3 regions of the Paenibacillus sp. Dod16 genome follow, and region 2 is predicted to be linked to each of the others. Evidence: riboswitches for the same ligand, from Rfam matches in the RefSeq annotation. Region 2 holds a riboswitch; each other region holds the start of a gene.
The links. Region 2 has a riboswitch for cyclic di-GMP ahead of ACPV3A_RS23590 (non-ribosomal peptide synthetase). Riboswitches for the same ligand answer to the same signal wherever they lie in the genome.
Positions count from the first base shown of each region.

Region 1: it holds a riboswitch for cyclic di-GMP, as region 2 does, so the genes downstream of both, ACPV3A_RS03575 (GTP cyclohydrolase II) here and ACPV3A_RS23590 (non-ribosomal peptide synthetase) in region 2, are expected to answer to the same signal.
Region 3: it holds a riboswitch for cyclic di-GMP, as region 2 does, so the genes downstream of both, ACPV3A_RS03920 (LuxR C-terminal-related transcriptional regulator) here and ACPV3A_RS23590 (non-ribosomal peptide synthetase) in region 2, are expected to answer to the same signal.

Region 1 is NZ_JBNDYG010000003.1:348,731-352,012, reverse strand. Features, by position in the region: gene ACPV3A_RS03585 (nitroreductase family protein) at 1-12, opposite strand, end outside; gene ACPV3A_RS03580 (PLP-dependent aminotransferase family protein) at 191-1,537, shown strand; cyclic di-GMP riboswitch class I at 1,700-1,793, shown strand; gene ACPV3A_RS03575 (GTP cyclohydrolase II) at 1,981-2,730, shown strand; gene ribD (bifunctional diaminohydroxyphosphoribosylaminopyrimidine deaminase/5-amino-6-(5-phosphoribosylamino)uracil reductase RibD) at 2,748-3,282, shown strand, end outside.
Region 2 is NZ_JBNDYG010000034.1:95,757-99,038, forward strand. Features, by position in the region: gene ACPV3A_RS23585 (hypothetical protein) at 1-577, shown strand, start outside; cyclic di-GMP riboswitch class I at 1,152-1,246, shown strand; gene ACPV3A_RS23590 (non-ribosomal peptide synthetase) at 1,452-3,282, shown strand, end outside.
Region 3 is NZ_JBNDYG010000003.1:430,034-433,315, forward strand. Features, by position in the region: gene ACPV3A_RS03910 (DUF5946 family protein) at 1-161, opposite strand, end outside; gene ACPV3A_RS03915 (Spo0E family sporulation regulatory protein-aspartic acid phosphatase) at 311-511, opposite strand; gene ACPV3A_RS03920 (LuxR C-terminal-related transcriptional regulator) at 667-1,395, opposite strand; cyclic di-GMP riboswitch class I at 1,545-1,639, opposite strand; gene ACPV3A_RS03925 (YitT family protein) at 1,783-2,427, opposite strand; gene ACPV3A_RS03930 (phosphosulfolactate synthase) at 2,619-3,282, opposite strand, start outside.

The sequences.
Region 1 (3,282 bases), on a different contig from region 2:
AATGGATGGCATGTGAATCAGCTCCCTATCGTAGTTATCTTCATTCTTAAGGCCGGGAAGGTGTTCCCAACACAGCGAACGGTTACTTGAATATAGGATAATGATGGGTTCGAAACCATACCCTATTTTGACAACTGTACCGATACAGTGTTGAGATCCTGTATAATAAGAGTCGCGAGGGGGCGGGGTAATGAAAAAATATTTATCCATTCTTACCGATATGGAATCGAAAATTCAGGAAGGCCAATATCGTTCAGGGCAGAAGCTTCCTTCCGTTCGAAGTGCGGCACAATCCTACGGGTGCAGCATTAGTACGGTGATTCGTGCTTATACTGAACTTGAGAAACGGCACGCCATTTATTCGGTTTCGCAAAGCGGTTATTATGTAGTCCAGAAAGATGGGGATTCGAATAACATGGATAAGAGTTTGATTGATTTTGCGTCGGCTTCTCCGGACGTGAACGTATTCCCGTATCTGGATTTTCAGCATTGCCTGAACAAGGCGATTGATACCTATAAATATGAGCTGTTTACCTATGGTGATCCGCAAGGAATGGAGAAACTGCGCCGCACCCTGGTCTCCCATTTGGCAGGAGCTCAAGTGTTCACTTCCGCGGAGAGGATTATGATTACGGCAGGCGCCCAGCAGGCGCTTGAGATTTTGACAAAAATGCCGTTTCCCGGCGGAAAGTCCGTCATTCTGGTCGAACAGCCCAGCTACAATAATTATTTACAGCTGTTGGAGAGTGAAGGAGTGCCCGTTATCGGAATCACCCGCACGGCAGCGGGGATCGACCTGAAGGCTCTGGAGGAGCAATTTCGATCCGGACATATTAAATTTTTCTATACGATGTCGAGATACCATAATCCGCTGGGCAACTCCTACACCGCAGAGCAGAGAAAGGCCATTGCTAACCTGGCGGCGAAATATGATGTTTATATCGTGGAAGACGATTATATGGCTGATCTAGGCGAGGAACGGGGATATGATCCCATCTATGCCTACAACCGAACATCGCATGTGGTGTATTTGAAGAGCTTCTCGAAGATTATTTTCCCAGGATTGCGCCTGGGAGCCGTCGTCCTGCCGGAACGTTTGCTCGATACGTTCCGTGCTTTTAAAAGTTATGGGGATACGTCGCTGCTGTCCCAAGCGGCGCTTGAAATTTATATTAGCAACGGAATGTATGAACGGCATAAACAGAAGATTTACAGCCAGTATGAAACCCGAATGCAAGCCCTGAATGCGGCTGTGCAGCGATACGAGGGAGCCGGATGGATTGAAGCCGTGCCTGGCGACGGCGGCATATATAAGCTGTTTAAGCTGCCGCAGACCGTTAACCTGGAGCGGTTGATCAGGCGGCTGAAAGAGCGGAACATTCATGTGGTGTCCGGCAAGCTGTTCTATCTATCTAACAACCTTATGCGCGAGAAGTTTATACGTATCAGCATTTCCAGAGCACGATTGGATCAGATTGAGGAAGGGGTTCAAGCGATCGTTGAGGAAGTGAAGCGGGAAGAAGGCAATCTATGGTGATTCTTTCGGGTCATGTTTATATTTAGGTTGCATTTCATAAAAATGTATTTTATATTCATCTGGTAGTTATATGATAAAAAGCTATTACTTTCGATTGTTTCCGATATGGTGTGTTCTTCCATATTCGGCAATGATCGCGGATTTATTTTATGAAATGACATCGTACGATAATGGCAAACCCACTGAAAAGTGGCGACGCAAAGCTATAGGGGCTAAGGCGGATCACTCGTATCCGCTATGCTAGCCAGTTACCGAATACGACGGAAAAGCCTCCGTCTATTCAGACAGGGGCTTTTTGTGTTTATTTATAAAAAAATTCCATTTCCCAACCAAATTCTTTAAGGTTGGAGAAGTAGTAGCTGACGTAAAAACTGCCAACGTTTTCAAGGAGGGAAACAAACCAATCGATTGATCCCCATCTAAACCAACAAGGAGTTGTATTCATGATTATGGACCAGGTCAGGAAATTGCTAGCTAGTAAATTAACCATTCTTAAACAGCCGGAATGTCCCAACATCGGTCTTGTTGGTCCCGTTCGGCTCCCTGTGCAGTTGGAGGACCATGAGGCTGTATTTAAATGGTATACATGGTTAAATACAGGCAATTCATTTATGGATAAGAATGACATTCTGGAATCATTATCTCAGGCAGATCTCACTTCACATCAGCAGTCTTCCGTACTAGTATATGGCGATTTTGCCAATGAGGAGCATGCCTTGATACGGATGCACAGCATTTGCCATACGGGAGATATCTTTGGAAGTAAACGATGCGATTGCGGCTACCAACTGCGGCAATCCATGCGCATGATCATTGAAAACGGTAGTGGAGCTCTCTTTTATTTGGCGAATCACGAGGGTCGCGGAATAGGGCTTTTCCCAAAATCGTTAGCTTATCTTTTGCAAGATGAGGGGTGCGATACTGTAGAGGCCAATCTAAGCCTTGGCTTTGCAGATGACCATCGATCTTATGATGAAGCCATACGTGTACTCCAAAGCTTGCGGCAAAAACCAGTCACCCTTATTACAAACAACCCTAGAAAGCTGCAGTCTTTGCGGGAAAAGGGACTTTTAACCGATCATCATAAATCCATTTGGGGAGATGTATCCGAGCATAATAATCGGTATTTGGCAACGAAGATCGAAAAATCGGGTCATATTTACGACTCTTTGGTGGAGACCGCTTTATTATGATGGGGAGTGTTAATCATATGAAATTAGACCAACAATTTATGAAGCTGGCATTGGATTTGGCAGGTACGGCCAGTGGGAAAACCAATCCGAACCCGGTCGTTGGCGCACTGATAGTCAAAGACGGACAAGTAGTCGGCGCAGGTGTTCATAGAAAGGCTGGGGAACCTCACGCAGAGGTACACGCATTCCGGATGGCTGATGGGTATACCGAAGGCGCAACGCTCTATGTTACGCTGGAACCAAGCCCTCAATCCTCTCCTTGCATAGAATTAGTCTTAAATTCGGGAGTCGCAAGAGTTGTCGTGGCGATGGAGGATCCGAATCCGAAGGTGGCCGGAAGAGGCATTCAATTATTGAGAGAGAATGGAATAGAAGTTGATGTGGGTGTATTGGGGAAGGAAGCCGAGTTACTTAATGAACGATTCGTGCACAATATGTCAAAACGACGTCCGTTTATCATTTCCCAGGTAGCCATGACGCTTGACGGAAAAATTGCCGCGTCAACGGGGCATTCTAAATGGGTTACATGTGATGAAACACAGCTTGTAGTAC
Region 2 (3,282 bases):
GGAACGCCAAGAGATTATTTACAGTGAGGATATGTTTCCTACAGCAGATTATGCACACAGCAATCCTCGATTGACCGTTGGAACCGACGGCAATGTGTACGGTACCATTTATACGGGATATGTTGCTGACCATACGTACACGAGTAAGATGTTTAAGATTGACACAGCAAGCAAATCGCTGTCCATCTTGTTGGAGAGCAATGCGGAAAAGCTGGCGCAGGACGACTTTGGCAACTTCTATTTCAAATATGGCAGCGAGCTGATGAAGTATAGCGACCCGAATCTGGTCATGCCGCTGGACAAAGTACAGCTCGAGGCTGAATCGCTCCAGCTTCACCCGGGAGATGAGGTCGGTTATTCCTACGAAGTCTTCCTTGAGAGAGGAAGAACGACTAAGGAGTTATCCGGCGCTCACATTGAGTATTTGAGCAGCCGTCCGGATAAGGCGGTGATCGACCCCAAAGGAAAGATTATCGCCAAGCATCCGGGGCAAGCCGAGTTGTCGATTCGAATTACATTGAACGGGGTAACAGTTGAATCCAATAAAATCAAGGTGAAAATAACCGGACCTTTTTAAAACTGTTCATGACATATAGCAATATGAGGCCGTTGTCCTGGACAACGGCTCTTTATTTTATTATCCAGTGATCCATTAGACCGGGAACTTGAAGGATGGAATTACCAAGTGGGTTGAACTTATGAAAGTTTTCTGATCGGAAGCGAAATGTCCTTACCAGTTATAGATGGTAATTTAGTCCTGTTTGACAGGAGGCAAAAGTTATTGGACTTGATGATTCCTGCTGTCGCAATTAGGTCAATGGATATAGGAGTGAAGTTAAAAAATAGAACAATTTTCTTGATCAGCCATCATCTAATATCCAAGTAATTACAGAAAATCGCTGCCTTTCTTTTGAAAAGAATAGCTTTAATACATAGTTAAGTGAAGTGTAGTGAAGTCGGGGAATAGAAAAAATTAGTAAAGATTAACTATCGCGACCTAGAGCTTTATGATAGTTATCAATATCATCAAAACCATTCTTGAAAGACAATATTGAACAAAAGACCTATCGATTTTCATTTGGAAACAAGATACAGTAATTGTAAATCGAATACATAATATAATCATGGTTTACAATTTAAATACTATTTTTGTACGACAATAGCAAACCCACCGAAAGGTGGCGACGCAAAGCTATAGGGGCTAATGCGGGATCTACTGCGACCGCAATGCCAGCCAGTTGCCGAATACAACGGGAAACCTCCGTTTTATTCATTATTTTGAATTGAAGAAAGGGGTTTTTTTGACGTTCCAAAAAACAACGGTGGCTTCGCTATAAAAAACTAGTTTGGGGTTGAAGGGGGACATTACTTGATCGCAGAATGCGAAGAGGATTTTTCTGTTCGTTAACAATCAGACATTAATGAATCGATTATCCGGGAGGTTGATGGTCATGGAACAAACGACTTGTGATGTATCAATTGACGAATTGCCGAGGGGGGGATGGGCCGACGATGAAGGAAACCAGGTTCGTTTTTCCCTTGATTTTGCAACGACCCGAAAACTCCATGAACTTGCGTTCAATTTCGGAATAACTGTGGATATGGCACTTATGGCTTGTTATGCGATCCTGCTTGCCAAATATACCGGCGAGGATGATCCCGTAATTGGGTATCTGTTGGAAAGACAGATGTTTCCTATACGTTACTCTCCTACTGTACATAAGCCATTAGGTAAGTTTCTGATAGAAGTCAAGCATACCACGATGCAAGCACTCGAAGATCGGAATATGCGAAAGAATTTGAGCGGCAACCCGTTCATCAAAGCGGCGTTTACTTGGCAAAACGCCAATGCCACTCCTTATGAATCCGATCAGCTGGGGACGTTTGAGCTTGCTTTGACGGCTTTTAAGAAGGAATTTATCATGATACACCTTGAATATTCGACCCGCTCCTACAGAAAAGAAACGATCGAGCAGATGAGCGGCCACTTGAGCCGAATCGTGCATGAAGTAGTTGATTTCCCCGAGAAGGTGATTGCCGACATACGTATGATGTCGGAAGAAGAGGAGAGACAGATTCAGGCTTTCAGCGGATCTAAGACGGACTATCCTTCCAGCCAAACGGTCCATTACTTGTTTGAGGAACAGGTCCGTTTAACCCCCGATCGCCCGGCGGTCATGACCGAGGACCATCAGATGTCCTATCGGGAATTGAACGAACGCGCGAATCAGCTTGCAAAAGCACTGCAGGATCACGGCGTTAAGCCGGAGAGCGTCGTTGGCATTGTCGCGGATCGGTCTGTCAATATGATTGTCGGGCTTACAGCCATATTGAAAGCTGGCGGCGCTTATATGCCCATCGAAGCCGATTTTCCGTGCGAAAGAATCGAATATATGCTCAAGGACAGTCGAGCGGGATTTTTACTGGCTCCTTCCAGTTGGAAGCCTGACATAGCATTTGAGGGAAAAGTAATTTATTGGGACAACGCGCAGCTAAGCCTTGACAGCTGTCCCCATACGATATCTGCAGCAACCTCGCAAAGTCTAGCCTATATCATCTATACTTCCGGATCAACGGGGACACCGAAAGGAGTCATGGTTGAGCATCGTAACATCGTAAGACTGGTCAAGAATACCAATTATTTCAACTTTTCCAAGGAGTATCGAATTTTGCAAACCGGTACAATAACATTCGATGCGTCGACCTTTGAAATTTGGGGATCCCTTTTGAACGGATCTACTTTGTATTTGATGAAGGACACGGACCTATTTGACCTTTACAAATTGAAGGAAACCATCATCGGCCACCGCATTACGGCTTGGTTTCTGACTACGGCTCAATTCCATAATCTGGCCGAACAGGACCCAGACGCCTTTCGTATGTTAGACACCTTGCTAATCGGCGGAGAAGCGTTATCGCCGAAGCACGTAAATGCCGTAAGGAAGAGGTGCCCCGATCTGCGGATGATCCATATGTACGGTCCAACGGAAAACACGACGTTCTCCACTTACTTCCCGATCGAACGTGATTTCGAATCGACCATTCCAATTGGCAGACCAATATGCAATTCATCCGCTTATATTCTTGATAAACAGTTGAAGCTTCAGCCGATCGGAGTAGTAGGAGAGCTTTGCGTCGGAGGAGACGGTATCGCGCGGGGGTATGTGAATCAGCTGGAATTGACAGAAGCCAAGTTTGTGGAACATCCGCTCCTCGGGGAAAGGTTATATCGAACGGGGGATTTGGCCCTGTGGCTGCCGGATGGCAATATCGAAATGATCG
Region 3 (3,282 bases), on a different contig from region 2:
TAACATGAAACAAGCCAAAAATGTAAAGCATATAACGCTGGATCACGATGTTCCCAGACAAGGGGAAAACCGAATAATTCATAGCAGGAAAACCCATCTACCTCCTTAGATCCACACTCAATACATCTTCCAGACTCCATTACGGTGTGATGATCAGCCACTTTATAATCCCCCTATCCTAAATGCTACTTTCCCCAAGATTAATAGATTGACGTTGCGTTACGTCAACTCTTTGTATTCAACCAAATAGAAACACATTAAGGCACAGAAGGTATCTTCTGTGCCTTATTGATTCAAGTATGAAGAAGATCTACTTTCTTTCGATATATTCCTCTTGGTTTTTTAATTCCATGTAACGAATAATCAGCTTATCCAACGACTGTGAAATTGCGACAACATCTTGATGCACCAGTTCGAAACTGCTCGCCACTCGCTCAAGTTCTCTTCGGAGAAGTTCGAGTTTTTTCGATACTTGTTTGAGTTCGCTCTCGATAGAAATCACCTTGTTCACCTACCCCCGTCGTAACAAGTGATTGATGACAGCTGCCACAGTTATCGATAACGCGAATCAGTTTATATAACTTACTTATCATTATAAATTTCGACGACAACAAAAAAAATACCCAGAATTGGGTAATCTTTATTTTAAGACAAGTTTTATGACGATTATGTAAATTTTTTAAGAAATGCTCCTTTATGGTTGACCCTCGTTTTTGCATAGATCTTTTTAATAAAAGTACGAACCGTGCTTTGGCTAATACCATAAATATCAGCAATTTCAGGGACATTTTTATTCTCAAGCCACCCATAGGCTATTTCTTTCTCGCGATTCGTCAATTCATATTGGTGAAAGTGAGAATAGATCAGCTCCCTTTGCAGAACGGGATCCTTTTGAGGTGATTTTTCTTCAATATTCTTGGCCAGGTGTTCAATGAGCGGTATGGCAAATGTAACCTCGTGCAAATAATGAAAACTAAGACCAAGGTAGCCTATAATCACATTTTTTATTCGAAGGGGGGTACAAACACACGCCAATTCTGAAAACACACGATTACAATGCTCGGCCCCAATTACGACAGAAAGCGCTTGTTGTTCCATGGATAATGAAATGGCATTGCTTCCTGCGTCTTTCATTGCCAACGAGGTCCCATTTTTTATATTATTCCTCTCGAGGAAACTTCTTAAAGAACCTGTTCCGCAATAATCGATAACGGCACCATCCGCATCTGTTATAACAAATAAATAAGGTATGGACAGCAAATTGTTCATATTCCTGGTTTCCTCTTGCAGCAAATAAAGAATTTCTTTCCGTTCAATCAACCTTTGTTTCATTTCAGTCATACTGAGGATATTAGGAAAATGATTGTTTACTTCTACCAGTGTTCTTTGACCCATTATTCCCCCTCTTCCCTTGTAAGAATAAGCGATTAATAATGAAAGCGATCTCCTATTCATCACTGCTCATTCGACAGCTCACAGCAAAAAATAAAAAAACCCCATCCATTATGATAACCACAACAAAATAGACGGAGGCTTCCGTCGTATTCGGCAGCTGGCTGGCATCGCGGTCTTAAGTAGATCCACATTAGCCCCTGTAGCTTTGCGTCGCCGCTTTTCAGTGGGTTTGCTATTATCGTGCGAAGTAGAAATTTGTCGAATATTCTAACATGTTATGACATATCCAAACTATAACTTGCATTGTTTTTCATTTAATATAGGCCGCACGACCCAAATTTCCATATTTTTGTTAGATTTGTCAATCACTCTTACACATATGCAGAATCACTTTTTGCGCCAAGCGGGTTGATAGACCGATTTCGGGGGAGGGAACTGGTGAATCCAGTTAATGATCCGGGTCGATATCCACTGGCATACAACTGCAAGGATAATAATTTTCCAATCGATTACATAGGCAGCGAAGGCGAATATAATTCCATTCATCCAGAACAATGAGGTGCCCGGGTTGATTCTTTTATACTTATAAATGGCTAAGGCAACATAACCGATTCCCCCATTCGATACCCTCTGCTTTATAAGGATGGCGACACCTGTTCCGAGAATAACCGAGCCGAATAGAAGATCGATCCATACGTTGCCGAACGGGGGTTCTAGGAACACCTCGAAGAAATTAACGGAAACGGACGTCACTGTTATAACAAATATGGTCCCGAAGGCACTGACACCATCAAGATAAGGGACTGTAAAGGCAAGGAAAATAAAATTGGCCAGCCACAGTCCGAGACTCATCGGGATCTCGAACGCATGGTTCAGAAGCACCGCGATCCCTGCTCCTCCTCCCGAAGGAATGGCGTGAGGAAACAAGAACATGGCCATGGCAAAACCTTGAATGATGGAGCCGGCGGTAATGTAGAAGAGTTTCTTAGAAATATGACGATAGAAAAAGGGGCTCTTCCGCCCGGGTAGGATCTGTAAGTTCACACGGAATCATCCTTCATAGATTAGAGTAACAAGCTAGTCCTGCTTTTTTAAGTGTATGCTTGTTCCCTGGAGGGGATACCGGGATAGATCTTTTTAACGAAAATATGTATAGGCTGACTCTGGAGATATCCATAGGCAGCCCGCTAGTATTTATCATTCTCTTGTGGTTTGGTCTATGTTTAAATTACGTAACAAAATCCATCGGTTTGTTTCTCTCTCACCCCGAGTTCAAACGTATCTTGACGAAGACCCCGGCGCATCGTTTCAAGGGAAAGCACTTCGGTGGGTTGGATATTTCCCAAATGCACATGAGATCCGAATTTGCGGAGAAGCATCGCTTGCTGCTGCTTAAGAGGTGCCTCCCAAATCAGCTTTCTTGCATCCGACACGTTGTCGATGATATTATTTATCATTTCTTCCTGGCACTCGCCATGCTTATCGTAAATACCGATGCCTAGTCCTGACTCGCGCGCTTCAACAATGATAAACTCCGCGCCTACGTCTAAATCCGCTTCCATCGTATACGCGAGCATTTCGGCGTCGATGTGGGAACCGGATTGTTTTTTACCATACTCCGTATAAACCCGAAGTCCGCGTTGTTTACCTTCCCGGATGAGCTCCGTTCGTTTTTTTCGAGACATCTCAATCGTGCCGTCAGATACTTCTATAGCGTTAAATCCAAGTCGGCAAACGGTATTAAAAAATGCGGGGACGACATCTTGCTGCACGGCTGTCTCAAGCAAGGTCCCGCCGGGCATGACCGTGATTCCATGTTGTTTGGCTAGATTGATCTTGTATAGCAGCATTTCCGTTTTATACAGCGGAGCCGTCCCAAAACCGAAT